Flectobacillus major DSM 103: one gene and its partners. The protein of the gene in region 2 interacts with the protein of the main gene of each other region in a pairwise test. Links are inferred from orthologs where the notes say so. Each region holds a gene or a part of one and is shown on either strand. Other genes may lie near its edges. The genes, in order: FLEMA_RS70775, FLEMA_RS0126235 and rlmB.

Region 1 (10,103 bases), 280 kb from region 2 along the record:
TAGTGCTCTAACACCACAGCAATCAAAAGTTGTGGATGAATTAAGGGCCAAGTTCTTGGGTAGTTCTGACAAGAAAGGTAAAATCGAGCTAGCAAACAAGCTTGTTGCAAGTTTCACAGAATTTACAAAGTATGATAGTGCTGCATATTATGCAGAAGAAGTAGTAAAGTTAGATGCCTCGGAAAGTAATATCATGAAAGCGGCTGATTTATATTATGAAGCTTTCACGTATGCTGTAGACAATGGTAAAAGTGCTAAAATGGGGGAAAAAGCTAGAGCTCTTTATCAAGATGTTTTGAATAAAAACCCTGATAACCTCTTGGCCAAAACCAATATGGCTATGACTTATGTATCAACTTCTACCCCCATGCAGGGTATTATGTTGTTGAGAGAAGTAATTGCCAAAGAACCAGAATTTGAACCAGCATTGTTCAACTTAGGTATATTGTCGATTAGGTCAAATCAGTTTGGAAAAGCGGTAGAACGTTTCAAACAAATTCTTAAAATTAACCCTGCCAATGCTAAGGCTGCCTTAAATTTAGGATATTGTTTAGCCGAACTTGACCGAAACGAAGAAGCTCGGAAAATTCTTGAGAAAGTACTAGCCAACACTAAAGATCCTCAGGAAAAAGCTGCAGCAAACGAAATTTTATCAAAATTAAAATAAGTTTCTGGGTAAGTTCCTACTTTCTGGCTAAATTGTGCCCGAAACGGAATCAAAACTAGAAATAACTCAAACAGATTTCATAACATTTAAAACCTTTTAAAGTCATGCCTTGCGGAAAGAAAAGAAAAAGACACAAGATTGCAACACACAAAAGAAAGAAGCGTCTTAGAAAGAATAGACATAAGAAGAAGTAATCAGTAACTAAGGATTAGTGCATTTTGTAGTGCTAATCCTTAGTTGCTAATTACTGTAAAACAGGCTATTTTCTAGTTTAGAAAGTTGCCTGTTTTTGTCGTTTTTGTGAGATTGTTCGGTCTAAACAATATTTAATTGCTCCAAACCATCGTAGTTATTATAGTAAATGGAACAGTTATTTGGTCATGACAGCTTGGTAATCGTTGCCTATTGCCTATTAGCATAGACACATTCCAACAATACGTCACCGATATTAAAGTCAATTCAAATTAACAGAGTATAGACTCACTTTTATCCAAAACTCATTGATTCTTCAATGACTCCCCTCTTGTAAAATCCAACTGGAAAGTATATTACATTATCCAATAGCGTTTTTTACATTGGGCACGAACCCTTCTATATGATGTCTGATTATATTGATTTTCTATTTGCCGCAACTCACAGCGACCATATACATTCTTATTCTATTCACTTCTAATCCTTCAATCACCTGTGAGTAACGAATTAATTATCAATTCGACTCCCAAAGGTGACCGCATTGCTCTTTTGCAAGACAAAAGGATTGTGGAGTATCACTTAGAGGAGTCCGAGCCACACTTTTCTGTAGGGGATATCTATCTCGGAACAGTAAAGAAGATGGTGACGGGATTGAATGCGGCCTTTATCGACATTGGTTATGAAAAAGATGCTTTCTTGCACTACCATGACCTTGGGCCCAATGTCAATTCCTTGAATAAATTCACCAAAGATGTTATCGCTGGAAGGCTTAATTCTGGAAGATTAGACAACTTTAAACTTGAACCCGAAATAGATAAACACGACAAAATCGACAAGGTTTTGGGCAAAAATACGCCTATCCTTGTACAAGTTGTGAAAGAACCTATTTCGACCAAAGGCCCCCGATTGTCGTGCGATATTTCAATTGCTGGACGATTTACGGTTCTTGTACCTTTTTCTAATGGAGTCAATATTTCAAAGAAAATTACAGCTAAATCTGAAAGACAAAGATTACACAAATTGATGTCGTCGATTAAACCTGCTAATTTCGGTGTTATTGTTAGAACTGTTGCTGAAGGTAAAGACGTAGATGAGCTTGATAAAGATTTGAAGGAATCTTTGGCTAAATGGGATTTGGGAATGAAGGCTTTGAGGTCGGCCAAACCTCGTGACAAAGTCATTGGTGAAATGAGCCGTGCTACGTCGATGCTCAGAGATTTATTGAACGAAAATTTTGATAGTGTTATCGTTGATACACCAGAATTGTTTCAAGAAGCCCGAGCTTATGTACAGCATATTGCTCCAGAAAAAGAACGAATCGTAAAACTTCACCAAGGTAAAACCAAGGTTTTTGAACAATACGGTATCGAAAAACAACTCAAAATGCTCTTTGGCCGCTCAGTAAGCTTACCTGCTGGGGGCTATTTGATTATTGAACACACCGAAGCGTTGCATGTAATTGATGTTAACTCGGGCAATAAATCAAATAGCGAAGAAGACCAAGAAGCTACCGCCGTGAGTGTCAATATTGAGGCTGCCAAAGAAATTGCTCGTCAATTAAGATTGCGTGATATGGGCGGTATTATCGTTATCGACTTCATCGACATGAAGAAAGCTGAAAACAAAAAGCTGATCCATGATATTATGAAGGAGGAAATGAAGTCTGACCGTTCTAAATACACAATTCTTCCACTAACCAAGTTTGGCTTGATGCAAATCACCAGGCAGAGGGTTCGGCCAGAAATGAATGTTGTGACGGCCGAAAACTGCCCAACTTGCGGAGGAACTGGCAAAATCACTGCTAGCATTATTGTTTCTGATGTAATAGAACATCACTTAGAACATATTGTTAGTAAACAAAACGAAAAGAAACCCACTATTGTATTACATCCATTTTTGTATGCTTACTTTACAAAAGGGCTTTTTTCTCGTAGATTAAAATGGTATTTTCAATACAAAACTTGGGTAAACCTTATTCAGGATAGCTCATTTGGCGTTACCGATTTCAAGTTTCATAACAACCACGGAGAAGAAATAGAACTCAATGGTTAGTACATTTATGAAATAACGATAAAACCCGCTTGCACTTGTGTAAGCGGGTTTTTCATTCGTATCTGTTGTACTTATTGCCTAAAGCTACCCAAATACTTATATTTGCCCTATGTCTTTCAAAACTCACAGAAATTATTGGTGGCTTAATGTCAATCCCAAAATAGGGTCTCTTGATTCAATGCGTTTTAATCAAGCTCAGCTTTTTGCCTCGCACAATGAGTTTGGCAATAAACGTCGTATTTACAAAAATTTTGGAAGTGTTCAAAAAGGGGATTTAATGATTGGTTATGAATCAACTCCTATCAAGCAAATAAAGGCTATTCTCGAAATTACTGAGCCGTTGCATTTCGACCCTCAATTTGGTGAAACGATTGGCTTTACCATTAAAGACAAAATTCCTCAACCTATCGAATGGGCTGAACTCAAACAAATTCATTTTTTTAAAGACTCCGAAATCCTCAAAAATAACCAAGGAAGTTTATTTAAACTTACCGAAGATGAATTTGAGGCTATTCAGGCTATGATAGACCTCCAGAAGGAATCTAGCCACCGTGAAAATATTGTGATTCCTTATGAAAAAAATGATGCTCTTACCGACTTGTTTCTCAACGATGATAAATTTGATGACATTATAGATACTCTTCGCTATAAAAAGAATATCATTTTGCAAGGCCCTCCTGGTGTCGGAAAAACCTTTCTTGCCAAAAAATTGGCCTATACGCTTATTGGTACACAAGACGACTCTCGGCTAAAGATGGTACAATTTCACCAGTCATATTCTTACGAGGATTTCATCCAAGGGCTTCGTCCCGACGGTGATGGTGGCTTTAAGCTCAAAAATGGTATTTTCTACGAATTTTGCCGATTAGCTCAACGCAATGCTGGTATCGACCATTTTTTTATTATTGATGAAATCAATCGGGGAAATTTGAGCCGTATTTTTGGAGAACTCCTTTTACTCATTGAATCAGATAAGCGAGGGCGAGCCAATGAAATTCCTTTGACTTATGGCGACAAAGATTCTGAGGCGTTTTCTGTACCTGAAAATCTCCATATTATTGGTACAATGAATACCGCCGACCGCTCTTTGGCCATTATCGACTATGCTCTTCGGCGTAGGTTTGCATTTATTACCCTAGAACCGCTATTTAATAGCAAGTTCAAAAACTACCTTAATAGTCAGGGTTTAGACAACGCTTTTATTGATAGGATTATCGAAAAATTGACCGCTCTTAATCAAATAATCAGTCAAGACCGCAACCTCCAAAAAAGCTTTCAGATTGGTCATAGCTACTTTACCAATTTTCCGATGGGAGAAAACCCTCAAAAATGGTACAAACGCATTATTCAACTCGAAATAGCCCCGTTACTAGAAGAATACTGGTTTGACCAACACGAAAAAGCTGAAGAAGCTATCAATGATTTACTGGCAATAGCCTAAAAAATAATACCATGATACCTATCGAAAATATTTATTTTCTACTTTGTTATGCTTGGAACCGACTCGAACAACGAAATCTGGTATTGGCAGGCACAGCTGGACAAAAAGATATTTATGAATTGTTGTGCTCGGTATTACTCAAAGAAATCAAAGTACTTTGGCAAAAAGGCTACTTTAGCCACTACAACGACAAGCTGCATTATTTTCAAGGTATCAAAGGCAAAATTAATCTCAATCAGTCGCTTCTCGCAAATGCGTTCCCCAAAGGATATGCCTATTGTGAGTTTGACGAATATTCGTCCAATATATTAGTCAATCAGGTACTAAAAACAAGCCTTATTAGGCTTACACGTATTGCCAGTATTCCAGCAACCTTGCACCGTGAGTTACAATTAGAAGTTAGAAAGTTGTCGCAAGTAGATGAAATTCAGTTGCACCAAGACATTTTCCCTAGGGCTTTTTTACAGTGCCAGCGAGACACCACTTATACTTTTTTATTGCATATCTGTGAGCTATTATTTACCCAAAGTATGATTTCAGAAAAAGGTGATGAAATTTTATTTCGAGATTTCTTCCAAGATGAAAAGAAAATGGCCTATTTATTTGAAGACTTCACCCGTAATTTCTACAAAATAGAACTCAAAGGTGTTCGTGTGTTTCGGGAAAGGCTACACTGGCAACTAGAAGGAGAACAGAAGAATTATTTGCCCAAAATGCAAACCGATATTAGTATGCTCTTTATTTCTGGCAGAAAAATTATTATCGACACCAAATATTACACCCAAACCCTAAGTAGCTATTTCAGTACAGAAAAAATCCATACAGAAAATCTTTACCAGCTTTTTGCTTATCTCAAAAATCAATCCGACCCCCACGCTGAAGGAATTTTATTATACCCTACCGTAAAGCAACATTTGAGTCTGAGGTATTCCTACGAATCACATCAAATCAGGGTAGAAACTATCAATTTGGCTCAGCCATGGCAAGCCATTCATAGTGACCTATTAAAGATTGTAGAAGAAAATACAAACCCCTCAGGCATTTTACCAAAGGGGTTATCAATCAAAAAGATACTGTAAATACCCTATTTTTTTGATTAAAGATAAAAGACTTTTTATCGTTCTGGTAAAAGATATTCACAATATTGGTTTGATCGTCAAACATATCGATCAATACATCATTTTGTAGCTTAATACCATTGATAGCTTCATTGATAGGTAATTCAATATAGAGCCACATCGCATCGCCCTCTTGTTCCTTTCCTAGTAGTTGGTAAGGCAATCGTTGATTGCGAGTATTAAGCACCGCAAAATGCTTTTGAATATACTTATCTATCAAAGCATCATATTTGTCAGTTTTATCCAATACAATCTTTTTATTCTGGTTATCTCGTGTCAGTACCGACTCTAGGTCATCTTTAAATACCCGTAAGCTAATTTCAAAAGATTTCTCTTTGGGGTTATGACGCATTTCGGTAATACTAGTATGAAAGGCATGTTTTTTGAAGGCCCCCAAAGAAGCCACTATTATACATCCTAAAAGCAAAAACCTGTAAGATATTCCTACAGGTTTTGCATTATTTTTTTGATTTTTTAGTATCATATTACTAGAAAAACTTTTTGAAAGCTCCGTTTCCTAAAACAAAAACCATCAAGCCCAACAAAATAATTGTACCTACTTGTTGTGCACGCTCCATAAACTTTTCTGATGGCGGTCGACCCGTTACAATTTCAAAAATCAAGAATAAGGCATGTCCACCATCTAGGGCAGGTATTGGCAACAAATTCATAAATGCCAATGCCATTGATAATAAACCTGTCAAGCTCCAGAAATTGAGCCAATCCCAGTGAGAGCCATACATATCAGCAATTTCAAAAGGGCCACTCAGAGCCTTATCGGCACGAACTTGTCCAGAAAAAATCTTTTTGAAACCCTGAATATTTTTCCACACTACATCAAAGGCATCATGAACCCCCACCACAAAAGCCTGTCCTAAGCCATAATCCTCGTGTGATTTTTTGATGATATATTCAGTAGCAAACCCAACAGTACCTTCTGGAGTAACCGTCATTTTAAGGGTATCTACTTTACCATCACGCAAAATGGCTAATGCCACAGGCTTATTTTTGTATTTGAGAAGTTCTTCTCTAAAAAGCTGGAAATACTTTACAGGCGTACCATTTACAGCCAATATTTTGTCGCCATCCTTCATACCAGCCGTAAAAGCAGGCAATGGCTGAGCGGGTTGTTTATTCAATAGTTTATCCAAAAATGAAGGTTCAGCAGGTTGTGTAACCTTAGCTACCTTAAATTCATACAAAGGCTGAATAAATTCGCTTTTTTGGTCGGATAACTTATTCAAGAAATCATCAGGAATAGCCACTTCCACGATTTGGCCATTTCTATCAACAGTATAAGTAGGCTTATCGTCGAGTACAGCACCTGTGATGTCGCTATATTCCTTATACTCTTTACCATTTACTTTCAGGATTTTATCGCCTGTTCGGAAACCAACCTCCTTGCCCAAAGCACCAGCATAAATACCAGCTTTGTTGATTTCTTCTTTGGCCAAATAGTTATTTCCTTGGTGATAATTGATACCAAAGAAAATCAGTATTCCAAGAATCACATTGACAATCACCCCACCCAACATCACAATAAGGCGTTGCCAAGCGGGTTTACCTCTAAATTCCCAAGGCTCAGGTACAGCTGCAAGCTTAGAGGCATCCTGAGTTTCATCAATCATACCAGCAATAGATACGTACCCCCCCAACGGAAACCAACCAAGGCCATATTCTGTTTCTCCAATCTTCTTTTTGAAGAGAGCAAAATTTAAAACGGTGGGAATTGGGAATAGAAAGTCGAAAAACAGGTAGAACCTTTCTACTCTCATTTTGAACCACTTAGCAGTGATATAATGCCCAAATTCGTGCAAACTTACTAAAATTGACAGCCCTAAAATAAGCTGTCCAACCTTCACTAGTCCTTCCATTGTTTAGCTATTAGTATTAGTTAAAATATTGATTGTCTGAACTAATACTTTTTTCAATTAAATTTTTCTGTTAAATATTTAAAGTAATGTGGCTGCAAATTTTCTGGTTTCAGCATCTGTTTGAATATAATCATCGAGCGACGGACTCTTGATAAACTCTACTTTTGCCATACAAGTTTCAATTAAATCTGACATCTGTAAAAAACCTATTTTATCTTCTAAAAAAGCCGCAACAGCTATTTCGTTGGCAGCATTCAAGATACAAGGCATATTACCGCCCCGAGCCATAGCATCGAATGCTAATTGCAAGTTACGAAATGTTTCTTTATCAGGTTGCTCAAATGTGAGATTTGGGTAATTTATGAAGTCAAAACGAGGAAAGTCGGATTTTATTCTATTCGGAAAACCCAATGCAAACTGAATAGGAAGCTTCATATCGGGCAAGCCTAATTGAGCTTTGATAGAACCATCCTCAAACTGAACCAACGAGTGAATAATAGACTGTGGATGCACAACTACGTCGATTTGTGAGGCAGTAAGGTCAAAAAGCCATTTAGCTTCAATCACTTCCAAGCCTTTGTTCATCAAGCTAGCAGAATCTATCGTAATTTTTGCCCCCATTACCCAATTGGGATGTTTCAGCGCTTGAGCTTTTGTAACCTTGGCTAATTCTTCTCTTTTTTTGCCACGGAAAGGCCCTCCAGAAGCAGTCAAGATGATTTTTTCGATAGGATTATGGAACTCGCCAACGAGGCATTGAAAAATAGCAGAATGCTCGGAATCGACAGGAAAAATACGAACTCCTTTTTCCAAAGCCAGTTTTGTAATTAGCTCGCCAGCTACTACAAGGGTTTCTTTATTGGCCAAAGCAATATGTTTGCCTGCCTCTATAGCTCTGATAGTAGGCAATAAGCCAGCATAGCCTACCATAGAGGTAAGAACAATATCGATAGCCTCCATTTGTACTACCGATTCCAAGGCTTTAGCCCCAGCATATACCTTGATACCTAAAGGGTCGAGAGCCTGAAATACTTTGTTGTACAATTCCTCGTGACCAATCACTACACAATTGGGCTTAAACTGAATACTTTGAGTAATCAACAAATCGGCATTGTTTTGTGCCGTAAGTACTTCTACTTCAAAAATATCAAGATTGGCTTCAATGACTTCCAAAGCCTGTGTACCTATCGAACCCGTCGAGCCTAAAATGGCTATGTTTCTTTTTTGCATAAATTGAATACTTCTGCCAAAAGTCTATTTAATAGTTAAACAAATCTTTTTGAGCATTTTAAATATCGTCTCAGAATGATTGAATCCAAAGTAAAATTTGAGAGATAAAAATCGACCAAACCTTTGGGTATACTAATGTTGTAAATATCACACCATACAATGCCCCATATAAGTGAGCTGAATGATTGACATTGTCCATATTACGACGAGACATATAAATCGAATACCATGTGTACAATACCGCAAACAATACCGCAGGCACAGGCAAAATAGCATAAATTTGAAGCGTTTGGGTGGGCCCAAACAATATAGCCGCAAACAGTACACTCGACACCCCGCCCGAAGCCCCTAACGAATTATAGTGATAGTTGTTTTTATTTTTGAAGTATGTTGGCATATCCGAAACGATAATACCCCCCAAATACAAAATCAAGAAATAAATTTGCCCCATTTCTCCAGAAGTTTGCTGAAAAACATATTCCATAAACTGCCCAAAAGAATACAAGGTAAACATATTAAAAAACAAATGCCCGTAGTCGGCATGAATAAAGCCTGAGGTCAAAAATCGCCAATATTCTTTGTTGCGGGTAATCTGATAAGGATTCATAATTAATTTGCCCAAGAAATCGTAGTTTCTAAAAGCAAAAAGACTAATACCAACGGTTATGGCTATTAGAATAACGGTAAGCGATAATTCTGTCATTTCCTAGAAAATAAAAGCAGTCAGATGACTGACTGCTATATGGTTTATATCTACAAATTTACATTAAACTTCTCTATCTATCAATATCTCTGCAAAAGCTCTTAAAGTAGCTTTTCTTTCCTCTTCCACTTTGAGGGTATTGAGTAAGTCAAAAGCCTTGTCGAAATAATCATTAATTTTTGCTTCGGCCAATTGCCGAATGCCCAATTGGTCATAAATTACTCTAACAGCATTAACTTTTTCGATAGGGTCAAAAGTTTTGGCTTCGAGCCATCTGTTGAGGTCTTGCTGAGTTTGGCCTGTAGCTTTGTCGATAGCTTCGATAAGCATAAAGGTTTTTTTGTTAGAAATAATATCCCCTCCTACTTGCTTACCAAACTTTTCGGGGTCACCATATACATCTAACAAATCATCTTTTAGTTGAAACCCTAACCCAATACAAATACCCATATCGTACAAATGGGCACACGATTTTTCGCTAGCCCCTCCAATAATACCGCCCAGTTCGAGGGCAAAGCCAAGTAATACTGATGTTTTTAGCTTAATCATCTCGATATATTCGGCCTCAGTAACGTTATCTCTGGTCTCAAAATTCATGTCCAGTTGTTGGCCTTCACAAACCTCTGCTGCTGTTTTATTAAACCTCACCAAAGCTTTTCGCAACTGAGTGTCTTCCACGTACATCATCAGCTCGTAAGCTTGCACAAGCATTACATCGCCCGAAAGAATAGCCGTATTGTTGTTCCATTTGGCATGCACAGTAGGTTTTCCTCTTCGCAAAGGGGCATTATCCATAATATCGTCGTGCATCAAGGTAAAATTGTGA
Region 2 (10,212 bases):
TTTTGGCCTCAATGGCAAATCGGTAGTACCACTTATTTCGGGTGTGGCTTGTGCTGTGCCTGCTATTATGAGTACTCGAAGTATTGGCTCGTGGAAAGACCGTATCATTACTATTATGGTTACACCCCTGATGTCATGTTCGGCTCGTTTGCCTATTTATACAGTTTTAATTGCATTAGTTGTTCCTGAAAAAAGTACTCTTTTCGGAATATTCGGCTTACAAGGGGTTGCCTTATTTGCCTTATATCTCTTGGGCTTCTTTATGGCTATTTTATCGGCTTGGATTCTGAAAATTCTTCTTAAAACAGAAGAAAGAAGTTATTTTATCATGGAACTTCCTTCTTATAAAGGCCCAAGATTTCAACATATTATGATGACCCTACTAAACTCGACCAAGGCATTTGTGTTTGAAGCAGGTAAAATCATTGTTGCTATTTCTATTGTGCTTTGGGTATTGGCTAGCTATGGGCCAGGCAATGCTATGCAAGAAGCTGAAACCAAAGTAAAAACTGAAAACCCTACTTTATCGGGGATAGATTTGGAAAATAAAATAGCCTCACAAAAACTTGAAGACTCGTATGCTGGTCACTTTGGGAAGGTTATCGAGCCTGTTATCAAGCCATTGGGGTATGACTGGAAAATCGGTATTGCACTCATTACGTCATTTGCGGCCAGAGAGGTTTTTGTTGGAACGATGTCGACGATCTACAGCCTAGGAGGAGAAGTTGACGACGAAAATACAACCGTAATGAACAGAATGCGAGCCGAAATAAACCCCGACACAGGAAAACCTATGTACGACACCGCTCTAGGGTTTTCGTTGATGATTTTTTACGCATTTGCCATGCAATGTATGAGTACCTTAGCAACAACCTACCGAGAAACCAAATCGTGGAAATATCCAATGATTCAATTGGTTTATATGACAGGCTTGGCTTATATTTCGGCATTTATTGTTTATCAGATTTTAAAATAAATACCAATTTTGTAGCTATCAAACATGAGCCATTCCAAATTTGGTGAATGGTGATTTTGCAAAGGTAAATCTCTAAATGAATGATTATTTTTGAATATGATTTTCACCAGTAGAGGCACTATGCTTTGGGCTAGAGATGTGTCGTTTTAACATTTAAGATACCAAAGGCGTTCGAAATTAGTTTTTCGAACGCCTTTGGCATGAATAGCCCCTAAATTTTTCTTATTTGAGCAATTGATAAGCCTCCTCAATGTTTCACTTGACAACCTTATGAGTCTCAACAAACACAAATAGGAAATCTCTTTTAATATTACCTAAAATTTGGAATGACTCATATTTTGCTTGGGTTATTCTTTCGGTATCGTTAGTATATTTCAATTTTTGTTTCATAATCTACCTTGTTCAATACTTATTTTCCCTATTTTGCAGTTCAAACAATCCTATTGACCAATATGTTTTAACAAAAACCCAAACCGTATGCAAACTTACTATAACCCCGACGACCTCAAACAATTTGGTAAAATTGGTGAATTTGGAGGCAAAGAATTAGCAGACAAATTTTTTAGCTATTATGGCGAAGTTTTTAAAGATGGTGAACTAACCGCTCGTGAAAAATCGCTTATTGCTCTGGCCGTTGCACACACGGTACAATGCCCTTACTGTATTGATGCCTACGCTGCCGATAGTTATGAAAAAGGCGTTACCGAAGGCCAAATGATGGAGGCTATTCATGTGGCGACCGCTATTCGTGGGGGGGCTTCGTTGGTACATAGCGTACAAACCATCAATAAAGTAAAGGAAATAGCTATGTAATTGAGGATGTGTACCATATAACAAATACACGATACCCCATTGATTATCAAGCACCAAGCAATCAAATGCTTAGTGCTGTAGTCAGTTTTTTCGACAAACTATGAAATCGCTCAACGCACAACAACACCAACTTGCCGACTCAACCTACCAAATAGCCTTACTCGAAAATGAGCCTATTGTTTCTTTTAGTGAAAAACTCAAAACCTTTGGTTTGTATCCACTAAAACCCACAGGCTTACAAATTTTTCAGGTAAATATTGGTAAAATGTGCAATCAAACTTGTGTACATTGCCATGTAGACGCTGGCCCCGACCGTAAGGAAATCATGACACAAGAAACCATGCAGGTTTGTTTGGATATTCTTGCCAAAGCAGCTATCCCGGTTATAGACATCACGGGCGGTGCACCTGAAATGAACCCTCACTTTAGGTGGTTTGTAACTGAGCTAAAAAAGTTGGGAAAACACATTATTGTGCGTTGTAACTTAACGATTATTGTAGCCAACCCCAAATACCATGATTTACCACAGTTTTTTGCCGAAAATCAAATAGAAGTGGTATCGTCTTTGCCCTTTTATGAAGCTTCCAGAACTAATCGGCAACGAGGCAATGGAGTATTTGAAGACTCAATAAAAGCCCTTGGGATGCTCAATGCCGTAGGCTATGGACAAACCGACTCGTCACTAATACTCAATTTGGTATATAATCCTGCTGGGGCATTTTTGCCAACCTCACAAGAAGCCCTAGAAAGAGATTTTAAGCAGAGCCTTTACAAACAACACCAAATTGTTTTTAATCAATTGTTTGCCATTACCAATATGCCTATTAGTCGTTATTTAGACTATCTGCTGCGTTCAGGCAATTATGAAAACTACATAGAAAAGCTTGTCAATGCCTTCAATCCTGTAGCTGCTAGCCATGTTATGTGCCGCAATATGATTTCGGTAGGTTGGGACGGCTATGTATACGACTGTGACTTTAATCAGATGTTGGCTTTAAAAGTAGAAAAAAACCACCCTCAACATGTCCGTGAGTTTGATATTGAAACGCTTTTAACAAGAAATATCGTACTCGGACAACATTGCTTTGGCTGCACCGCTGGTGCAGGCAGTAGCTGCGGAGGAGAAGTTGTAGCTTAATTGTGCCTATATGAAAGCATTACTTATATTTATTAAAAACCCCATAGAAGGTAAAGTAAAAACCCGATTAGCTCAAAAAATAGGCAATACCAAAGCGTTATCGGTGTACCTTGAGCTACTAAATATCACGAGGGAGGCTGTATTGTCTCTTCCTTTTACTAAAATCCTATTCTATTCCGATTATATCGACCAACATGACGATTGGGATAATACTATTTTCGACAAACAATTACAACAGGGCAACAACCTTGGCCAACGCATGGCTCAGGCTTTTCAATATGCTTTTTCCTTGCCCCATATCCAGCAAGTAAGTATTATTGGTAGCGACTGCCCTGCTATTTCGCCTTGGCATATTACAAAAGCTTTTTATGCCCTTGATACCCACGACTTTGTCATTGGCCCAGCCAACGATGGAGGCTATTATCAGCTTGGAATGAAGCGGTTTTCAGCTACTATTTTTGAGAACAAAACGTGGAGTTCATCGGTATTAATCCAAGAAACCATCGACACCATTCGTGATTTACGAAAATCTTACTACCTACTACCCCCTCTCAACGACGTAGATACCTTTCAAGACTGTTCTGATACTTTTCTGCAATATTTATTACAAAAAAAAATTCTGACCAAACAAGATATTACCAACGCAAAAAGTCAATAATATCGCCAGCAATCATGGCCATCTGCCCTTTTGCTTCGGCTGCACTATCGCCTGCCCTACCATGCTGAAATACACCTAAAATAGCAGCATCGGCAGCGCTATACCCTTGAGCTAGCAAAGCTGTAATGATACCCGTCAAAACATCGCCACTGCCTCCTGTAGCCATACCAGGATTGCCAGTTGAGTTAAAATGAATTGCTCCGCTAGGCAATACCACCGCCGAGTACATTCCTTTTATAACTACTATTACTTGGTATTGCTGGGCAAATTGTTGTACCATGTTTAGTTTTTCATAATCGTTTTGCCAATGACCAACCAAACGCTGTAATTCTTTGGGGTGAGGCGTTAGGATAGTCTGAGGTTGTAGAAAAGCCAATAGCGATTGATTTTCGGCCAAAACATTCAAGGCATCGGCATCTAGTACTAAAGGTTTTGTATTTTCTAGTAAAAAATTCTTCAAAAAAGTAACCGTTTCAGAAGCTTTTCCCAAACCACAACCAACACCTATAGCCGAATATTTTTGTAAGTGGGGGTATTCTGTCACAACCGCTTCGTGCTTGTCGGTACTGCATATAGCTTCTGGTACACTTGCCTGCATAATATGATAGCCACAGGTAGGAATATGAACACTCAACAGCCCAACACCCGACCGCAAGCAAGCCTTTGAAGCCAAAACACTTGCACCAATACTTCCACGACTGCCCGCTATTACTAAAGCATGACCATAAGTACCTTTATGTGAAAATTTACTTCTCTGCTTTACCTGAGGCAACACGGTATAATAATATGGTGTTAGCACATCTTTGATATACGTTTTGCTTAGCCCAATATCCAAAACCTCCCAATGGCCAACGTATTGCTGATTTTCAGGCAATAAAAAAGCCATTTTGGGTAATTGAAAACTTATAGTTAAATCAGGACAAATAATCGTATTTTGGGTATTGATAGGCTGGTTAGCATACAATCCTGAGGCAATATCTACTGCCACTTTAGTATATGGCAACGTATTGATACCCTCAATAACCTTTGCCAATAAACCCTCCACAGGGCGATTTATACCAGAGCCTAATAAAGCATCTATAACAATACAATCGGCAGGCGTAGAAGTAGATACTTGCCAGTCTTCCTCTGTCTGAATATGTTGAATAGTTGTAACCTGAGCCAAACGCTCATAATTCCACCGAAAATCATCCGATTGTTTTTCGGTATAATCAACTACCCACACTTTTACCTGATACTGATAGCCGATCAATAAGCGAGCTATTGCTAGGCCATCGCCCCCATTATTGCCAAGCCCACAAAATATCATGAATGAATATTGACGGCCAAAATGTTTAAGAATATATTGAGTAAAAGCCACAGAAGCCCTCTCCATCAAGTCAATCGAAGCAATAGGCTCGTGCAATATCGTATACGTATCTAAATCTCGTATTTGTTGTACATCTAGGATTTTCATCATATTTATCAAGGCACTTTTAGGTTACCAAAAAGACATATTGCCACAAACCTCAAGCCTGTAGGCATTTAATCCTGTAAAAAAGCAAAAAAGCACGCATAAAAAATTGGTTTTACGTTTTTTTTTCCAGAACTTTGCACCCCCAAAGATTAGGTAATTACGTGATTGGGCAGTCAAACAGCAATAACTCATTGTTTTACAGACCTTTAAAATCACCGCTGGTTATTAATCAAGTCAATTTATTATAGGACTTTAACAGCAAAAATCATTCAAAATGAACGATTTAATTAAATTTGTAGAAGCTGAAAACGCTGCACGCCGTGCAGAATTGCCCGAGTTCTCAGCAGGTGATACATTGAATGTACACGTAAAAATCCGTGAAGGTAACAAAGAGCGTATCCAGGTTTTTCAAGGTACTGTAATCCAACGTCGTAACAGCGGTGCTGGTGAAACTTTCACAGTTCGTAAAATTTCTAACGGTATTGGTGTAGAAAGAATTTTCCCTTTATTGTCACCAAACATCGACAAAATCGAAGTATTGCGTAAAGGTAAAGTACGTCGTGCAAGATTATTCTATCTTCGTGGAAAACAAGGTAGAGCTGCAAAAGTTAAAGAAGCTAAGAAAAAATAGTCTCTTGACTAACAGCAATATACAGAGAAAGTCGCTCCATTGGAGTGACTTTTTTTGTGTTTGTCCTCAACAAAAAAAGAGGCAGAAAATCTACCTCTTTTTTGTCTAAAAATCCCCTTTCATAAATTTATCTTAAAATATATATCCATTTTTTTCAATCGCTGCCTCAGCAATTCGTCTTCTAGCATCTTTCAAATTGATTGGTTCAATCTTGGTAAAACGTTTTAAGCCCATAAGCATAACTCTTAGCTCGTCGCCTTCAGCAAATGAAGTAATAGCTACTTTTCCAGCACTATTAAGCTTGTCGATAGCCTCGTGTAAATACACCAAAGCAGCATCTTTTTGTAAACCACAAGCCTCTTCCCCTTTCATACCTATCAATTTTTCGACACGCAATAAAGCCGACTCCGCCACGTATGTTTCAATCAGCATATCGGCCAAGTTCATAATGATTTCTTGTTCTTGCTCAAACTTCATCATAAATTTTTGTAGAGCAGCTCCAGCAATCATCAGTGTAGCTTTTTTCATGTTTTTCAAAGCCTTTTTCTCAGCCACAAACAAACCTTCCTCCTCAGCAGCTCCAAAATCAGGAATCGACATAATTTCTTTGCCAACAGCCATAGCCGCAGGCATCAAATTAAGCTCTCCTTTCATAGCACGCTTCACAATTGTACCCACCGACAACAAACGATTGATTTCATTTGTACCTTCAAATATTCGATTGATTCTTGAATCACGATAAGCTCTGTCCATAGGAGCTTCGGCCGAAAAGCCCATACCTCCATAGACCTGAACCCCTTCATCTACCACAAAGTCTAGCACTTCCGAGCCGTGTACTTTGAGCATAGCACATTCAATAGCAAACTGCTCGACACCCTTTAGTTTGGCCTGTCCTGCATCTACCCCACTCGCCAAAAGAGCATCAATTGCATCGTCAATATTTTGTCCTGCCCGATAACAAGCCGATTCAGAAGCAAACGTTTTAACGATAGATTCAGCTATTTTGTGTTTGATAGCTCCAAAGCTTGAAATACTCGTTCCAAATTGTTTACGCTCGTTGGCATAATTAACAGTAGTCGAAATTACCCCTTTACACGCCCCCACTACAGCCGAAGCCAATTTGATTCGGCCAATATTCAAAATATTTACGGCTATTTTAAAACCACCTTCACGGGTATAAAGCATATTTCCGACAGGCACTTTACAATCATTGAAGAAAATCTGACGAGTCGATGAGCCTTTAATACCCATTTTACGCTCTTCTTCGTTCATGGTAATACCCCCAAACGACTTCTCAACAATAAAGGCTGTCAATGATTTATCATTATCTATTTTTGCAAAAACGATAAATAAATCGGCAAAACCGCCATTAGTTATCCACATTTTTTGCCCATTAATGATATAATGCTGTCCATCTTCCGACAATACGGCCTTTGTTTTTCCAGAATTGGCATCCGAGCCAGAATCAGGTTCGGTAAGGCAATAGGCTGCTTTCCATTCGCCTGTGGCTAATTTTGGTAAATATTTAGCTTTCTGCTCGTCGTTTCCATAATACAAAATCGGCAACGTACCAATACCAGTATGTGCCGACAACGCCACCGAAAATGAATGTCCACCACCACAAGCCTCTGCTACAAGCATAGATGTATTAAAATTCATCCCAAAACCACCGTATTCTTCAGGAATAGCCGTACCCAATAAGCCAAGTTCTCCTGCCTTGTCCATGAGCTCTACCATCAAGGTAGTATCTTTGGCATAATCTACTTCATCTAAACGAGGATGCACTTCGGTACGCAAAAAATCAATACAAGTTTGAGCAATCATTTGTTGCTCTTCCGTAAATTCTTCAGGAATAAAAATTTGCGAGGCATCAATATCTTTGATTAAAAACTCTCCGCCTTTGATGGATGATTTGCTGTCTGTAAGTACCATATTTTTAATTTGTTAGAATTTCAACTGCTCTTTTAACATAGCTATACATTGTATGCAAGCATACTAATTACTTGTAAAGATAATAAATAAAAAAAATGTTATGCAAGCATAACATTTAAAATATTTTCAAGAAATTATTAAAAAGCAAATTATAGTAGCTCGTCTATATTTTCGGCTTTATAATTAACGGTTTCATTATCGACAATTTCGCTAATTTGTTGCATTACTTCAAAAAAAGTATTCAGTTTATCTTCTCCAATTTTTTCATAAATAAGGTTATTAAAAACAAGGACACCACCTTTGGCTTTATCTCGTTTACGTTTACCTTCTTCGGTCAGGTACACTTTTACCACACGGCGGTCGTCTTCGTCGGTTTCTCGGCGAATCCACTTTTTATCTTCTAGCGATTTAAGCATACGGGTAAGGCTACGGGGTTCTAGGCCAAGTGCTGGTGCTATTTTCGTAGCAGGTGTTCCATTCTTATCTATATTCAATAACACATAACCAATGGACATTGTCATATCAAACTGAGCCGCATAAGAATTGTACATTCTACTAATGGCATGCCATCCTGATTTTATGTGATAATCTACGGTTTTGTCTGCTTTCATAATAGTATGGGAGATTTTCAATATTGGAATAATATGTTGCTTGTATGGATATAATTCATGGAAAAATAGTAGGAAGAACAACAATAGCTTTTTTAGTATGCCAAGCATAATAGCGTAAATTTGTTGTATAATATTTTATTATGCAAGCATAACATTATATTTATTTACAAAAAAAGGATAGCCTCTTGAAGTATCCTTTTTTTGTAAAATTTTATTCTAAAAAACTACAATTTTAAAACATTTTATCCGACTTCTTTACGATTATGCGATACTTTTTCTCTTCTTTCTCTCCTCTAATTTTCACCAAATATTCGCCTGAAGCTAAGGTATAACTAGGCAATACTATCAATTCTGTTGCACTTTTTTTCACAACTTCACAAGGTACTCCCATACCCGAAACTGTACTAAGCAATACCTCTGAGTCCTGTAAACCATCAAGTTTGATACGAATCATTTCGCTGTCATCAGAAAGGTGCAAAGATACTCCGTATAAATCACCTTTAGAGGTTTCGACTGTTGCGGCTATTGGCGAAAATACCTGCAAAGCTTTGTCGGGGCTTACGGCCAATATTCTGTAATAATTGACATAACCCTCTGACGGTGTTTCGTCGACAAATGTTTGTAAATCTTTGCCTTTATTAGCTTTTACCTCGGCCAAATCTATAAAATGTTCGAGGTCGGTGCTATGTTGAATAATAAACTTTTTAATAGTTTGTTTTTCTTCGACAGTCCAAGTAAGTATTACGTGTTTGTCAACAACATCAGCATTTAGGTCAATGTTTTCGTTGGGAAGGGCCTGTACCCAACCTTTCAATGTTGATTTGGGTGCATTGTTTTTGTCTTTTTCCTCATTTTGGAATAACTCATGCAGAGCTTGGGAGCTAACAAAGGTTTGTCGTGTTTTGTATGGCAAGGGTGCTACGAAAGATACATTCAAAAAAGCATAAAAAGCCACACTAACTTTTAGTAATTGTTTCTTATTCATCATATTAATGTTTATATACAGCGGATATAAATAGGTATATTACAAAATTCACGCCATATAGATAATTAGCTAAAAAATGTAGGCAACTTTTACATTATCGTATATTTTATTTGTTAAGTGTATTTTTACCCTATTAAGTGCAACTCTAACCCCATAAAATGAAGTTGTGTGAGCAACTTACCTCAGAGCGACGCTTCAATCTGTTTCCTCAGTTCAACATACTTCTCTTGTCGGCCATTGGTTTTCAGGTAAAAAGTCATTAAAAAAGCACAATACTTTTTGTCGTTATTTATCCAAGGAAAACTCCCGAATAGTCCAGGACTACCGATTGCTCCATCTGTCATAATCCACTCGCCAAAGCCGTATCCCAATCCTCCTGCTTCAGCAGGCGAATAAGCCACTTTTACTTCGGTAGTGATTCTATTTACTTGCATTTCGGCAATACTTTTTTCTGAAAGAATCTGCTTTTCTCGAAACCTTCCTTTATTGAGAATCATCGTCAAAAAATTCATATAATCATTGGGCGTACTACTTGCACCGCCAGCAGGTAAGGCTACTTTTGTTTTACCAAAGTCGGTATTTTTCATGTCAAGTGGCCATGCAATACGTTCGGCAAATAATGTTTCAAATGATTTTCCACTTATTTTTTCTACTACAGCACCAGCAATCTGCAAACCTGTATTGCTATATCGAAATACTTTTCCAGCTTGACCCTCCACTGGATATTGGGCAATTTGTTCGATAGCTTCATCCATACTATTAACGGTTCTCATTTCTTTCAAATTTTCTCTTAAATCTGGCGATAAAATACCTGTAGTATGCGATAGGCACTGTTTTATCGTAATTGCTCCTTTACCATTTTTTGAAAGCACAGGCAAAAACCGCCCAACAGTATCAGTAAGTTTCAGTTTGCTTTCATCCACAAACGTCATTATCAGTGCGGCACTCAGCCATTTGCTACAACTGGCAATAGGCTGTTTTGAATTAGGTGTATAATCACTAAAATCTGCTA
Region 3 (10,136 bases), 2.0 Mb from region 2 along the record:
ATTTTTGACCAATCTAGTTTGGGAAATTTCTTTGCGTATGATTTTACCGAAAACCCAGCCGCATCTCGAAAATTTGATGATGATGAATTAAAAAAGAGAGGTTTAACTCGCGACGACTTTAATTTTCAGGTAGGCGATGCCAAAATTAGCAATATTCAAGCTTTTGTGAATTCGGGATATAAAGTATCTGAAAAAACAGAACTTTATGCTTTTGGTGGATTGGGTTTTAGAAAAGGCACAGGCTTTGGCTTTAGACGTTTGCCAAGCGAAGAAACCGTTGTGTTGAGTTTATTTCCAAATGGTTTCCAGCCACATCTTAATTCTGATATTTTCGATGGGTCGTTGGCTGTTGGGGCTAAATTCAAACTAGGAGAGACCAGTATTTTAGACCTTAGCAATACTTTCGGGACTAACTCATTTGGCTACGAAGTAAGTAATACTAACAATGCTTCGTTGGGCGATAAAAGTCCTACTTCTTTCAATGCGGGTTCACACCGATTTTCACAAAATACCATAAATATTGATTATTCATCGTATTTGAAAGAGGTACTAAGTGGCTTAAACTTTGCCGCAGGAGCAGAATATAGAAATGAAAACTACCAAATTAAAGCAGGAGAGGAGGCATCGTATATCAACGGTGGAGCTCAGTCTTTCCCAGGTTTTAGTCCTTTGAATGCCCTCAATAAGAGCCGCCATAATTGGGCGTTATATACCGACCTAGAGGCCAATCTTACTACTAAGTTTTTGGTGAGTGGAGCATTACGATTTGAAGATTACTCAGATTTTGGGAATACCCTCAATGGCAAGGTTGCAGCACGTTATAGCTTTTCAGACGTATTTTCTATTCGTGGGGCATATAGTACTGGTTTCCGAGCTCCATCTTTGCATCAGCAGTATTTCAACAACATCGCCACTGACGTTGTAGATGGCGTTCTATTAAACTCTGGTATTTTTACCAACGACAGCCCTATCGCCAAAGCAATAGGTATACCAAAGCTAAAGCAAGAAACATCAAAAAATGCTACAGTAGGTTTTACCATTTCGCCTAGCAAAGCTTTTGCTATTACAGTAGATGCTTATCAAATACAAGTAGATGATAGAATTGTACTGACTGGCAATTTTGGGAATGATGCCTTTGGCGACCCAATTCCTGAGTTAAGAGCTATTTTTGCAACGGCAGGAGCTTCAACGGGTCGTTTTTTTACGAATGCTATCAATACCCGTACACGAGGTATCGACTTGGTAATATCGCATAAAACATCGCTTGGTAATGGGAGTTTACAAACTTCTTTCTCGGGTAATTACAACAAAAACGAGGTGACAAAAGTAAATCCGTTGTCTGATAAGCTAGCTGGACAAGAAGATATTTATTATGGGCCACAAGAAAGAAGTTTGATAGAAACCAATTCACCCAACATAAAAAGTACATTGCAGTTTGTATATAGTGTAAACAAAATAAGTTTTATGTATCGTAATACTTATTTTGGCAAAGTAACTCGTAATGGTTTTCCATTTGGAGGCGAGCAGGTACACGCTGCAAAAGTGGTGGTCGATATAACAGCTTCGTACAAAATTACGAAGGCGTTGAGTGCAACCCTCGGTGCAAACAATGTATTTGATGTATTTCCTGACAAGCAAATTTATGAAAACTCCTATTTTGGGGTTTTCAAATACGCTCCTGTACAAATGGGTACAACAGGACGATATATGTTTGCAAGACTCAGTTATAACTTATAATATTGTAAAAGAGGCGACACTCAAGTCGCCTCTTTTTTTTAAGATATTCATTCATGTCAAAGATTCATAAGATAGGTTGGAAAACAGCAATTACTTTGGTAGTATCTAATATGGTAGGTACAGGTGTTTTTACAAGCCTTGGGTTTCAGCTCAACGATGTACAAAATGTATGGAGTATTGTCTTGTTGTGGGTTTTGGGAGGTGTTTTGGCCTTAATTGGGGCATTTACTTTTGCCGAATTGGGTACACATTATCAAAAATCGGGAGGCGATTATATATTTATTAGTGAAGGGTTTCACCCATATTTAGGATATTTATCGGCTTGGACATCCATGATAGTTGGTTTTTCGGCTCCTGTAGCTATTGCTGCTATTGCCATGGAAGCCTATTTGTCGCCTTTTGCTATTCCGCATTTGAGGGCATATACTGTTCTTATTATTGTTGCAATCTCCTTTTTTCACTCTTTTAGCTTAAAGCAAAGCGGTACATTTCAGGTAGCTACAACCATTATAAAAATTGCTTTTATATTGCTATTATTAGGTTTGGGAATATGGTTTGCTCCTTTTCCTGACAATGCCGTTAATACTACAGCACCGATGATCGACGAAGTTTTTAAATCGGGTTTTGCCGTTTCGTTGTTGTACGTCACCTATGCCTACACAGGATGGAATGCCGCCGCCTATATTGTAGACGAAATAGATAACCCTAAAAAGGATTTACCCAAAGCCCTAATTATTGGTACTATTTCGGTAATCGTTATTTATGTATTGTTACAATTAGTTTTTCTAAAATTTGCTAGTTTTAAACAACTACAAGGCCAAACCGAAGTAGCACTAATTGCTACAGGCAATATTCTTGGGCGTATTGGCAACCGCTGGATAAGTGCAGGTATAGCCTTTCAGTTGATTGCTACTATGAGTTCGTATATTTGGATTGGCCCACGCATTATTCATTCAATGGCACAGCATTATACACTCTGGAAATCGCTGCGTCCTACCAATCGGCATGGTATTCCTACACGAGCTATCTGGCTTCAGTGTTCTATTATTTTGATATTAATGTTGTCGGGTACTTTGCAACAAATCTTGCTTTATACTTCATTTTTATTGCAACTGATGGGTACGTTGGCTGTAGCGAGTATACTGGGAGCACCAAGGAAAGAAACCAGTTTCAAAAGCCCTTTCCGACCTTATTTACAATATGCCTACATTATTTTTAGTGTATTGGTGTTGCTATTTATTATATGGGACAAACCATTTGAAAGTTTGGTTGGACTAATTATTTTAATCATAGGTTCACTTACTTACTGGATTTCTAAACAGATGGATAAGAAATAAGGAAAACCCTAAGAAGATATTTGAGCTTGAAGCTACCATACATAGTAGCTTCAGACTAACTTTGTACTATTCAAAGGTATATTTCAAACAAACGAAAGGAAAAGCCTCGCTTTTTCGCAAACATATTATAGAGCGTTATGTCAAAATTAGCCATTATTACAGGAGCCAGTTCGGGTATCGGTAAAGCAACAGCCGAAGCCTTTGCCAAGTTAGGAATAGATTTGATTCTTTGCGGAAGACGTATCGAACGTTTGGAAGCTCTGAAAGAAACTTTAGAAAAAAGTGTAAATGTACATATCTTAACTTTTGATGTACGTAATAGAGAGGCCGTAGAAACAGCCTTGAATAGCTTGCCCGAAGCACTCAAGCAAGTAGATATTTTGGTTAATAATGCTGGAAATGCACATGGCTTAGGCACGATTCAAGATGGCGAGGTAGCCGACTGGGATGCAATGATTGACGGTAATGTAAAGGGTTTATTGTATGTGTCGAAGGTAGTGATGCCTTGGATGATTGCCCGTCAGGCAGGGCATATTATCAATATTAGCTCGATTGCTGGTAAGCAGACTTACCCCAATGGTAATGTATATTGTGCTTCAAAAGCGGCTGTAGAGGCTATTTCCGAAGGAATGCGTTTAGATTTGAATCCACACGGAATCAAAGTAACAAATGTAGCCCCAGGAGCGGTAGAAACCGAGTTTTCTTTGGTTCGTTTCAAAGGCGACAATGAGCGTTCTGATTCGGTGTATAAGGGTTTTCAGCCTTTGGTAGCTGAAGATATCGCCGATATTATAGCCTTTGCTGTAACTCGCCCTGCTCATGTAGTTATGGCCGATATTTTGGTATATCCAACGGCTCAGGCTTCACCTTCGGTAATTAATAGAAAATAAGAGATTGGTGATTGAGAGCGTTAGTGAATCAGTGAGATAGTGTCGATTTTTGAAAAAAGATTCAAATTAATAAAATCAAGTTTCTAAATTATCATTTACTCACTCATCATTAAGCACAAAAAAGCCCAATACCAAGGGCATCGAGCTTTTCGTATTCCGAACTTATTTATGGTAACTAATTATTTCTGCTTTTAACTGTATTAGTTTATTAGATAACGTTTTGTTAGGGAAAATGTTATACAGTAAAGTGCTGAGAATTAACATCTCAAATGTGTTTTATCGGCCTGATGAGTTTTAAATGGGAAGATATAAACCTATTTTAGGGTTGTAACTCACTTACGCGGCATCTTAGTAAACTGGTTTGATGAACTCAGAGTATGTTTTCATCAATTATTAGTCAAAAGTATAAATTCTTCCTTGAATTGAATTAATCTAAGTATCATTAATGAGTGAACGGCAACAAATTGGTTGTCAATGTATATTGTTAGTAACCTAATGATATACATATACTAATTCTACCAAACATAAAAAGCCCCAAGACAAATATGTATGTCTTGGGGCTTTTTGTATTTGAGGATTGGCTTAAATGCTCAATCGTTGGCGAACAGCTTCATATAAAATTACGCCATTGGCTACTGATACGTTTAGCGAACCAACACGGCCTGTCATTGGGATACTTGCCAAGTCATCGGCAATCTTTAAAAGCTCGTCCGAGATACCGTCTTCTTCAGAACCCATAATAATGGCTGTTGGAATAGAGAAGTCTAAATCAAAGATATTTTTCGATACTTTTTCGGTACATCCTACTACCTGAATACCTGATTCTTGTAGATATTTGACAGTTTGGTATAAGTTTTCTTCTCTACAAACTGGCAAAAAGTTCAATGCTCCCGAAGACGTTTTCATGGCATCGGCATTGATTTGAGCTGCTCCTTTGGTAGGGATCACAATGGCATTTACCCCTGTACATTCGGCTGTACGAGCAATTGCCCCAAAGTTGCGAACGTCGGTAATACGATCGAGGATTAGCAACAGGGGTATTTCACCTTTTTCGTAAATACCTGCAACTACGTTGTCGAGTTTGGCATAATTGATAGCCGAAACAAACGCAATTACCCCTTGGTGATTTTTACGAGTAATTCTATCAAGTTTTTCTGTAGGTACTTTTTGTACGGGAATACCTCTTAAACGGGCAAATTCGAGTACTTCCAAAGAGCCTAATTCTCTTTGTACCAGAATTTTATCTATTTCTTTTCCTGAACGAAGTGTTTCTAAAACCGATTGAATCCCAAACACAATGTCTTTGTTGTCGGGCTTGGGTTGTTGATTAAAATATTTAAAAGGCTTTTTAGGCCCATTGAACTTGTTTTCTTCTGACATGATATTAAAATTTTTACAAAGTTCGGAAAGTTTTTGGCAGGAAACAAAAAAGTGCCAGATTCGTATTGCTCTGACACTTCTTTGTTTATCTATTTTGGGCACTTATTTTACCACAATATCACCATTTCGCCATTGTTCTACTGTTGGAAACCAAATGGATTGGTATTCGGCGTAGCGTTGTAGCTCGTAGTGGTCTTCCACAAATTGATTGGCTCTTTTGTTAAAAGTAAAATTTACTTCCGAATATTGGCTATTACGGGTATATGTCCACACCTCTTTATCTTTGGTTCGTGTAATTCGAGTAGGGTCGCCCATGATAATCCAAACCATTCCTTTATCGGTTTTCCAGCCTTCTTTATAGCTTGTAAACATTCGGTTGGCTTGCTCAACACGTTGAAAAAATGCTTTTATGGTTCTTTTGGCATTATTTTGGTTGCCCTGCATGATATTGAGCCAATAGTTGTCTAAGGCTTTTTTAGCTTCTCTTGAGCCATACAAATCGGCTGTTTCGGAGCTTGTACTCATATAAATGAGTGGTCGAACTAGCTTTTCGGGACGAGTAAACTTGGGAAAACGCTTATCTACCACCATAGTACCTATACCAAAAGATTCGGTTGTATCGCGGGTAAAATAATAAAGAGCTTCGGTATTAAGATGCACCAATGTATTGGACTTAATCGAAAATGCAGAATCGACGTATAGGCTTTTCTGTGGCACACGTTGCGAAGTAGCCATTGGAGAAAGAGCTGGATCAAACTCGTATTTATATCTGAAAGCCTTAAAATTTTGGTTTTTGTTGTCGAGGCTTCTTAGGATCACTGTATCTGTAACAGAAAAAAAGCTTTTGAGAATCGGTAATTTACCTGTTTTGTCAAAAAACATAAAATAGTCACTTACCTTGCCCGACTGAAAGCGAACGAAGCAATCATTAGTGACTTTGTTGTTGGTGCGGTTGTCACGAATATCGGTCATTACTACGGCCGTTAGTAAATCTTTGGGTTTGGGGATATCAAACCAAACCGTAAACCAACCTGAGTCGTTGAGGAAGTTTTCGGTAGTAAGAGCTACCGTGCTGCTTGCAATAGGCTGTTTGTTGTTGTAGTCACTAAGCAAATTGTAGCTAATTACCAATTCCTTTAGGGCATCGCTTTGTGAGGTAGTGCGGTCGAGGTGCAAATTAACATATACACGAACCGTATTGCCATTATCCAAAAACTTACTTTTGGTAGCAATACGTTGTAGAGGCACACGATTTTCGAGGTTTTGCCCACTATTTTTTTTGGCTGTTGGCGAAGTCGGAGCACAAGCCCATAAAAGATAGAGAGAAGATAATAGGTAAATAAGTTTTTTCATATTGCTAAAATAATTGAGATCATCTCAAAAGTATCTTTATTACGTAAACAAAACGTTTGAAACGGCTTTTTTAATACAGAAAATCTAATTATTACTTGAATCTTCTAATAATTAGCAGATAAATAACGAACCAATTTAATCAGTATTTTTCTGATGTCAAGCAAAAGCGGTAATTTTGAAAAAAAAATACCATTACCCCAATTTAAAATCAGGTTGCCAGTGGGCAAACATTGGCAAGAATGATTTTATATATCAAAAAACAATGTATAAAACTACCGAAATCGCTTCTTCCGAGATTATTTCCGACAACCCTGTACACCAGCGATTGTTGTTCCCTTATATTGAGGCCGCTAAAATTGTTTCAGGTGATTTGCTTGAAATAGGTTGTGGCACTGGTAGAGGAGTAGCCGTGTTGGCTCCTTCTGTAAAAAACTATACGGGTGTTGACAAAAACGAGCCATTGATGACCAAGCTAACTGGCGAATACCCCGACTTTAAGTTTATCGATATGTTTTTGCCACCTCTCAAAGGTATTGCCGATAATTCTTTTGATTATATTGTTACTTTTCAAGTAATAGAGCATATCGAAGATGATGTAGCTTTTATCAAAGAGGCTTATAGGGTATTGAAACCTGGTGGTAAATTGATTCTCACTACCGTAAACCGCAAATACTCGCTGTCGAGAAACCCTTGGCACGTTAGAGAATATTTGGCAAAGGAGCTAAAAGATTTGATTTTACGCTATTTCCCTACTATCCAAACCAAGGGTATTCACGGCAATGCCAAGGTGATGGCTTACTATGAAGAAAATAAGCGTTCGGTACAAAAAATCACCAAATTTGATGTTTTCAATCTTCAATATCGTTTGCCAAGATGGATGTTGCAGATTCCTTATGATATTGCCAATCGCTTGAGCCGTAATTTGATTCAAAAATCAGATGGTAAATTGGTTTCAGATATTACTTGGCAAGATTATTTTATCAATGACGATGCCGAAGAATGTTTTGACTTCTTTTATATTGCTACAAAATAGTAGGCTCAATTATTTAATACAAAATGGACTTTCTCCCACAAAATATCAGCGATTATGCAGAGGCACATACTACTGCCGAGCATGATTTGCTGAAAAAACTTAATAGAGATACTCATCTGAAAATCCTGCAACCTCGAATGCTTTCGGGGCATTTGCAGGGGCGTTTTTTGGCAGAAATTAGCCATCTGATGCGTCCTCGCCGAATTTTAGAAATTGGAACTTATACGGGGTATTCGGCTTTGTGCCTAGCTGAAGGGCTGGTCGATGACGGTAAACTAATCACTATCGATATCAACGAAGAGCTTGAAACGTTTACTCGAAGCTTTTTTGAAGCTTCGGCTTTTGCCCATAAAATCGAATATATTATTGGCGATGCTGCCGAGATTATTCCTACCCTAAACGAGGTATTTGATTTAGTATTTATAGATGCCGACAAAATGAATTATACCAAATATTATAACTTGGTATTTGATTTAGTTAGAAAAGGGGGGTATATCTTGTCGGACAATGTGCTGTGGAGTGGTAAAGTGGCCAATATTCAAGAAGGTAAAAAAATCGACAAGGATACACGAAATCTACTGGATTTCAATAAGATGTGTCACGACGACCCACGTACCGAGAATATTCTGTTACCAATTCGAGACGGTATAATGATAAGTCGGAAAATATAGTTGTATCATATCTAATAAAAAGGGTTTCAATTGTATATCTGTTATGGATAGAAATTGAAACCCTTTTGTTGTTATGAGGTACTATCGAATAATCAACTTTTGACCAACTGAAATATTGGGTGATTTTAAACCATTGATTAACAATAATTGATTCACCGAAATACGATATATCTGTGATATTCTAAAGGCAGTTTCTCCAGCTTTGACAATATGAAAACTCTGTTCCTGTTGTACTGATGGTGGAGTAAGAGTTTCGTTTTTGGGAGGTGTGCTATCGGTTATACCAAAATTTGGCCGAATATTACCACCATAAATAGTAATTTCTTGACCAATTTCTACCGTATTTACTGTTAAGTTATTCCATTCCTTGAGGTTATCGACACTAACGTCATAAAATTTTGCAACTCTAAACAATGTTTCACCTTTTTGTACGGTATGAATAATTCTATAGTGTGGTTTAGCCTCCGAAGCCTTAAAGGTAGAAGGAGGTGCTGGCATTGGCTGAACAGGGTCGGGTTGTACTGCAGGAGGCACAGGTTTTTCAGTATTATCCTTTTGGATAACAGTTGTGCTATTTTTATCTTTACTTGGATTATAAGGTTCTACAGTAGGATAAACGTTGCTTGGGTCTTTAGGTTGTTCTTTTATTTGATCCGCTCCTAATGCCCCCGAACTAGTGCTTCTAAATACCTTAATATCTTGTCCAACCCTTAATACGTCTGAGGCACTGAGGTTGTTAAGTTGGTAAATTTCATCAACTTTCATGTTGTATTGTCGAGCTATACTGAAATAGGTTTGTTTGCTTTCTACTCTATGCACATAAATATTTTTGGTATTTATATCTGCATAAGGTTTCTCAGGTTGTTTTGGCTCAACATAAGGTTTCTCGGGTTGTTTTGGTTCAACGTAAGGTTTCTCAGGTTGTTTTGGCTCAACATAAGGTTTCTCGGGTTGTTTTGGCTCAACGTAAGGTTTCTCGGGTTGTTTTGGTTCAACATAAGGTTTCTCGGGCTGTTTTGGCTCAACATAAGGTTTCTCGGGTTGTTTTGGCTCAACATAAGGTTTCTCGGGCTGTTTTGGCTCAATTGGTCGAGGCTCAGGAATCGGATTAGTAATACTGCTATCAAATTGTGGGTCGGTATTTTGAGGGCGAGTATCAATGAGCCACAATACACGGCCTTTACCTAGTTTTTGTACGGTTGGGATTCTGTTTTTGTCCATCAAATCTTGCAAATGGATACCATACATTTGAGAAATTTGCCACAACGATTCATTGCCACGAACAGTATGGAATGCCACTTGAGCTTTGTGGTCTTTCTTTTTCAGATAATAAACCTGATTAGGAATGATACGGTCGTTTTCCTCTAAATCGTTGAATTTCAAAAAGCGTTTTAGACTAATATCGGCTCTTGATGCAATTCTTTCGGGGGTATCACCTTCTATTGCCAATATACCTTTACGCCCGTTTATTTCATAGAAAATAGCCTCGTTGGGGTTGGTATTAGCAGGAGATTTGCGTACTAAAACTGGAAAAGCATCATCTAACGGTATATCAGCAGTAAGAGGCCCCGAAGGGGTATAAGTAGGCGAACTCGAAAGCGTTGTTAGGGTTTGGTATTTACTACGGTCAACTACCAGATAAATCACATAATCTTTGTCATCGGGAATTGATTTTGAATTGAGCCAAGTGTTATTACTTTCAATTTCGCTTACAGTTATGCCCAGTTGGTTGGCT

Evidence for each region.
Region 1: the proteins of FLEMA_RS0126235 (region 2) and FLEMA_RS70775 interact in binary tests that used the Escherichia coli proteins (3 or more experiments, as listed by UniProt). The link is inferred for Flectobacillus major DSM 103 from one-to-one orthologs.
Region 3: the proteins of FLEMA_RS0126235 (region 2) and rlmB interact in binary tests that used the Escherichia coli proteins (3 or more experiments, as listed by UniProt). The link is inferred for Flectobacillus major DSM 103 from one-to-one orthologs.

What each region holds. Positions count from the first base shown.
Region 1 is NZ_KE386491.1:3,426,260-3,436,362, forward strand. What follows is about bases 2,306-5,186. They hold FLEMA_RS70775 (AAA family ATPase), read left to right. Parts: upstream 2,306-3,020; coding sequence 3,021-4,352; downstream 4,353-5,186. Other genes in these bases: FLEMA_RS70770 (Rne/Rng family ribonuclease), read left to right, coding at 2,306-2,911; FLEMA_RS70780 (5-methylcytosine restriction system specificity protein McrC), read left to right, coding at 4,364-5,186. In the rest of the region: FLEMA_RS70765 (tetratricopeptide repeat protein), read left to right, coding at 1-667; more of FLEMA_RS70770, read left to right, coding at 1,355-2,305; more of FLEMA_RS70780, read left to right, coding at 5,187-5,431; FLEMA_RS70785 (DUF6702 family protein), read right to left, coding at 5,415-5,954; RIP metalloprotease RseP, read right to left, coding at 5,959-7,344; FLEMA_RS0131040 (1-deoxy-D-xylulose-5-phosphate reductoisomerase), read right to left, coding at 7,423-8,574; FLEMA_RS0131050 (rhomboid family intramembrane serine protease), read right to left, coding at 8,645-9,277; FLEMA_RS0131055 (polyprenyl synthetase family protein), read right to left, coding at 9,341-10,103. UniProt on the Escherichia coli protein: Recognizes N4- and C5-methylcytosine (and 5-hydroxy-methylcytosines) produced by a broad range of DNA methylases and appears to act against 5-methylcytosine preceded by a purine residue. Binds to DNA containing methylated cytosines; also binds to GTP.
Region 2 is NZ_KE386491.1:3,145,780-3,155,991, forward strand. What follows is about bases 2,804-5,793. They hold FLEMA_RS0126235 (NAD(P)H-hydrate dehydratase), read right to left. Parts: upstream 5,045-5,793; coding sequence 3,563-5,044; downstream 2,804-3,562. Other genes in these bases: arsS (arsenosugar biosynthesis radical SAM (seleno)protein ArsS), read left to right, coding at 2,804-2,927; FLEMA_RS70100 (TIGR04282 family arsenosugar biosynthesis glycosyltransferase), read left to right, coding at 2,938-3,585; rplS (50S ribosomal protein L19), read left to right, coding at 5,316-5,672. Also shown: feoB (ferrous iron transport protein B), read left to right, coding at 1-976; FLEMA_RS70090 (arsenosugar biosynthesis-associated peroxidase-like protein), read left to right, coding at 1,454-1,789; more of arsS, read left to right, coding at 1,890-2,803; FLEMA_RS0126265 (acyl-CoA dehydrogenase FadE), read right to left, coding at 5,805-7,604; FLEMA_RS0126270 (MarR family winged helix-turn-helix transcriptional regulator), read right to left, coding at 7,754-8,215; FLEMA_RS0126280 (hypothetical protein), read right to left, coding at 8,448-9,203; FLEMA_RS0126285 (serine hydrolase domain-containing protein), read right to left, coding at 9,383-10,212. UniProt on the Escherichia coli protein: Bifunctional enzyme that catalyzes the epimerization of the S- and R-forms of NAD(P)HX and the dehydration of the S-form of NAD(P)HX at the expense of ADP, which is converted to AMP.
Region 3 is NZ_KE386491.1:5,194,965-5,205,100, forward strand. The notes cover bases 3,446-6,359. They hold rlmB (23S rRNA (guanosine(2251)-2'-O)-methyltransferase RlmB), read right to left. Parts: upstream 5,345-6,359; coding sequence 4,547-5,344; downstream 3,446-4,546. Other genes in these bases: FLEMA_RS75190 (SDR family NAD(P)-dependent oxidoreductase), read left to right, coding at 3,446-3,964; FLEMA_RS0161810 (GWxTD domain-containing protein), read right to left, coding at 5,447-6,359. Outside these bases: FLEMA_RS75180 (TonB-dependent receptor), read left to right, coding at 1-1,737; FLEMA_RS75185 (APC family permease), read left to right, coding at 1,791-3,074; more of FLEMA_RS75190, read left to right, coding at 3,212-3,445; more of FLEMA_RS0161810, read right to left, coding at 6,360-6,697; FLEMA_RS75195 (class I SAM-dependent methyltransferase), read left to right, coding at 6,960-7,730; FLEMA_RS75200 (O-methyltransferase), read left to right, coding at 7,754-8,401; FLEMA_RS0161860 (LysM peptidoglycan-binding domain-containing protein), read right to left, coding at 8,483-10,136. UniProt on the Escherichia coli protein: Specifically methylates the ribose of guanosine 2251 in 23S rRNA.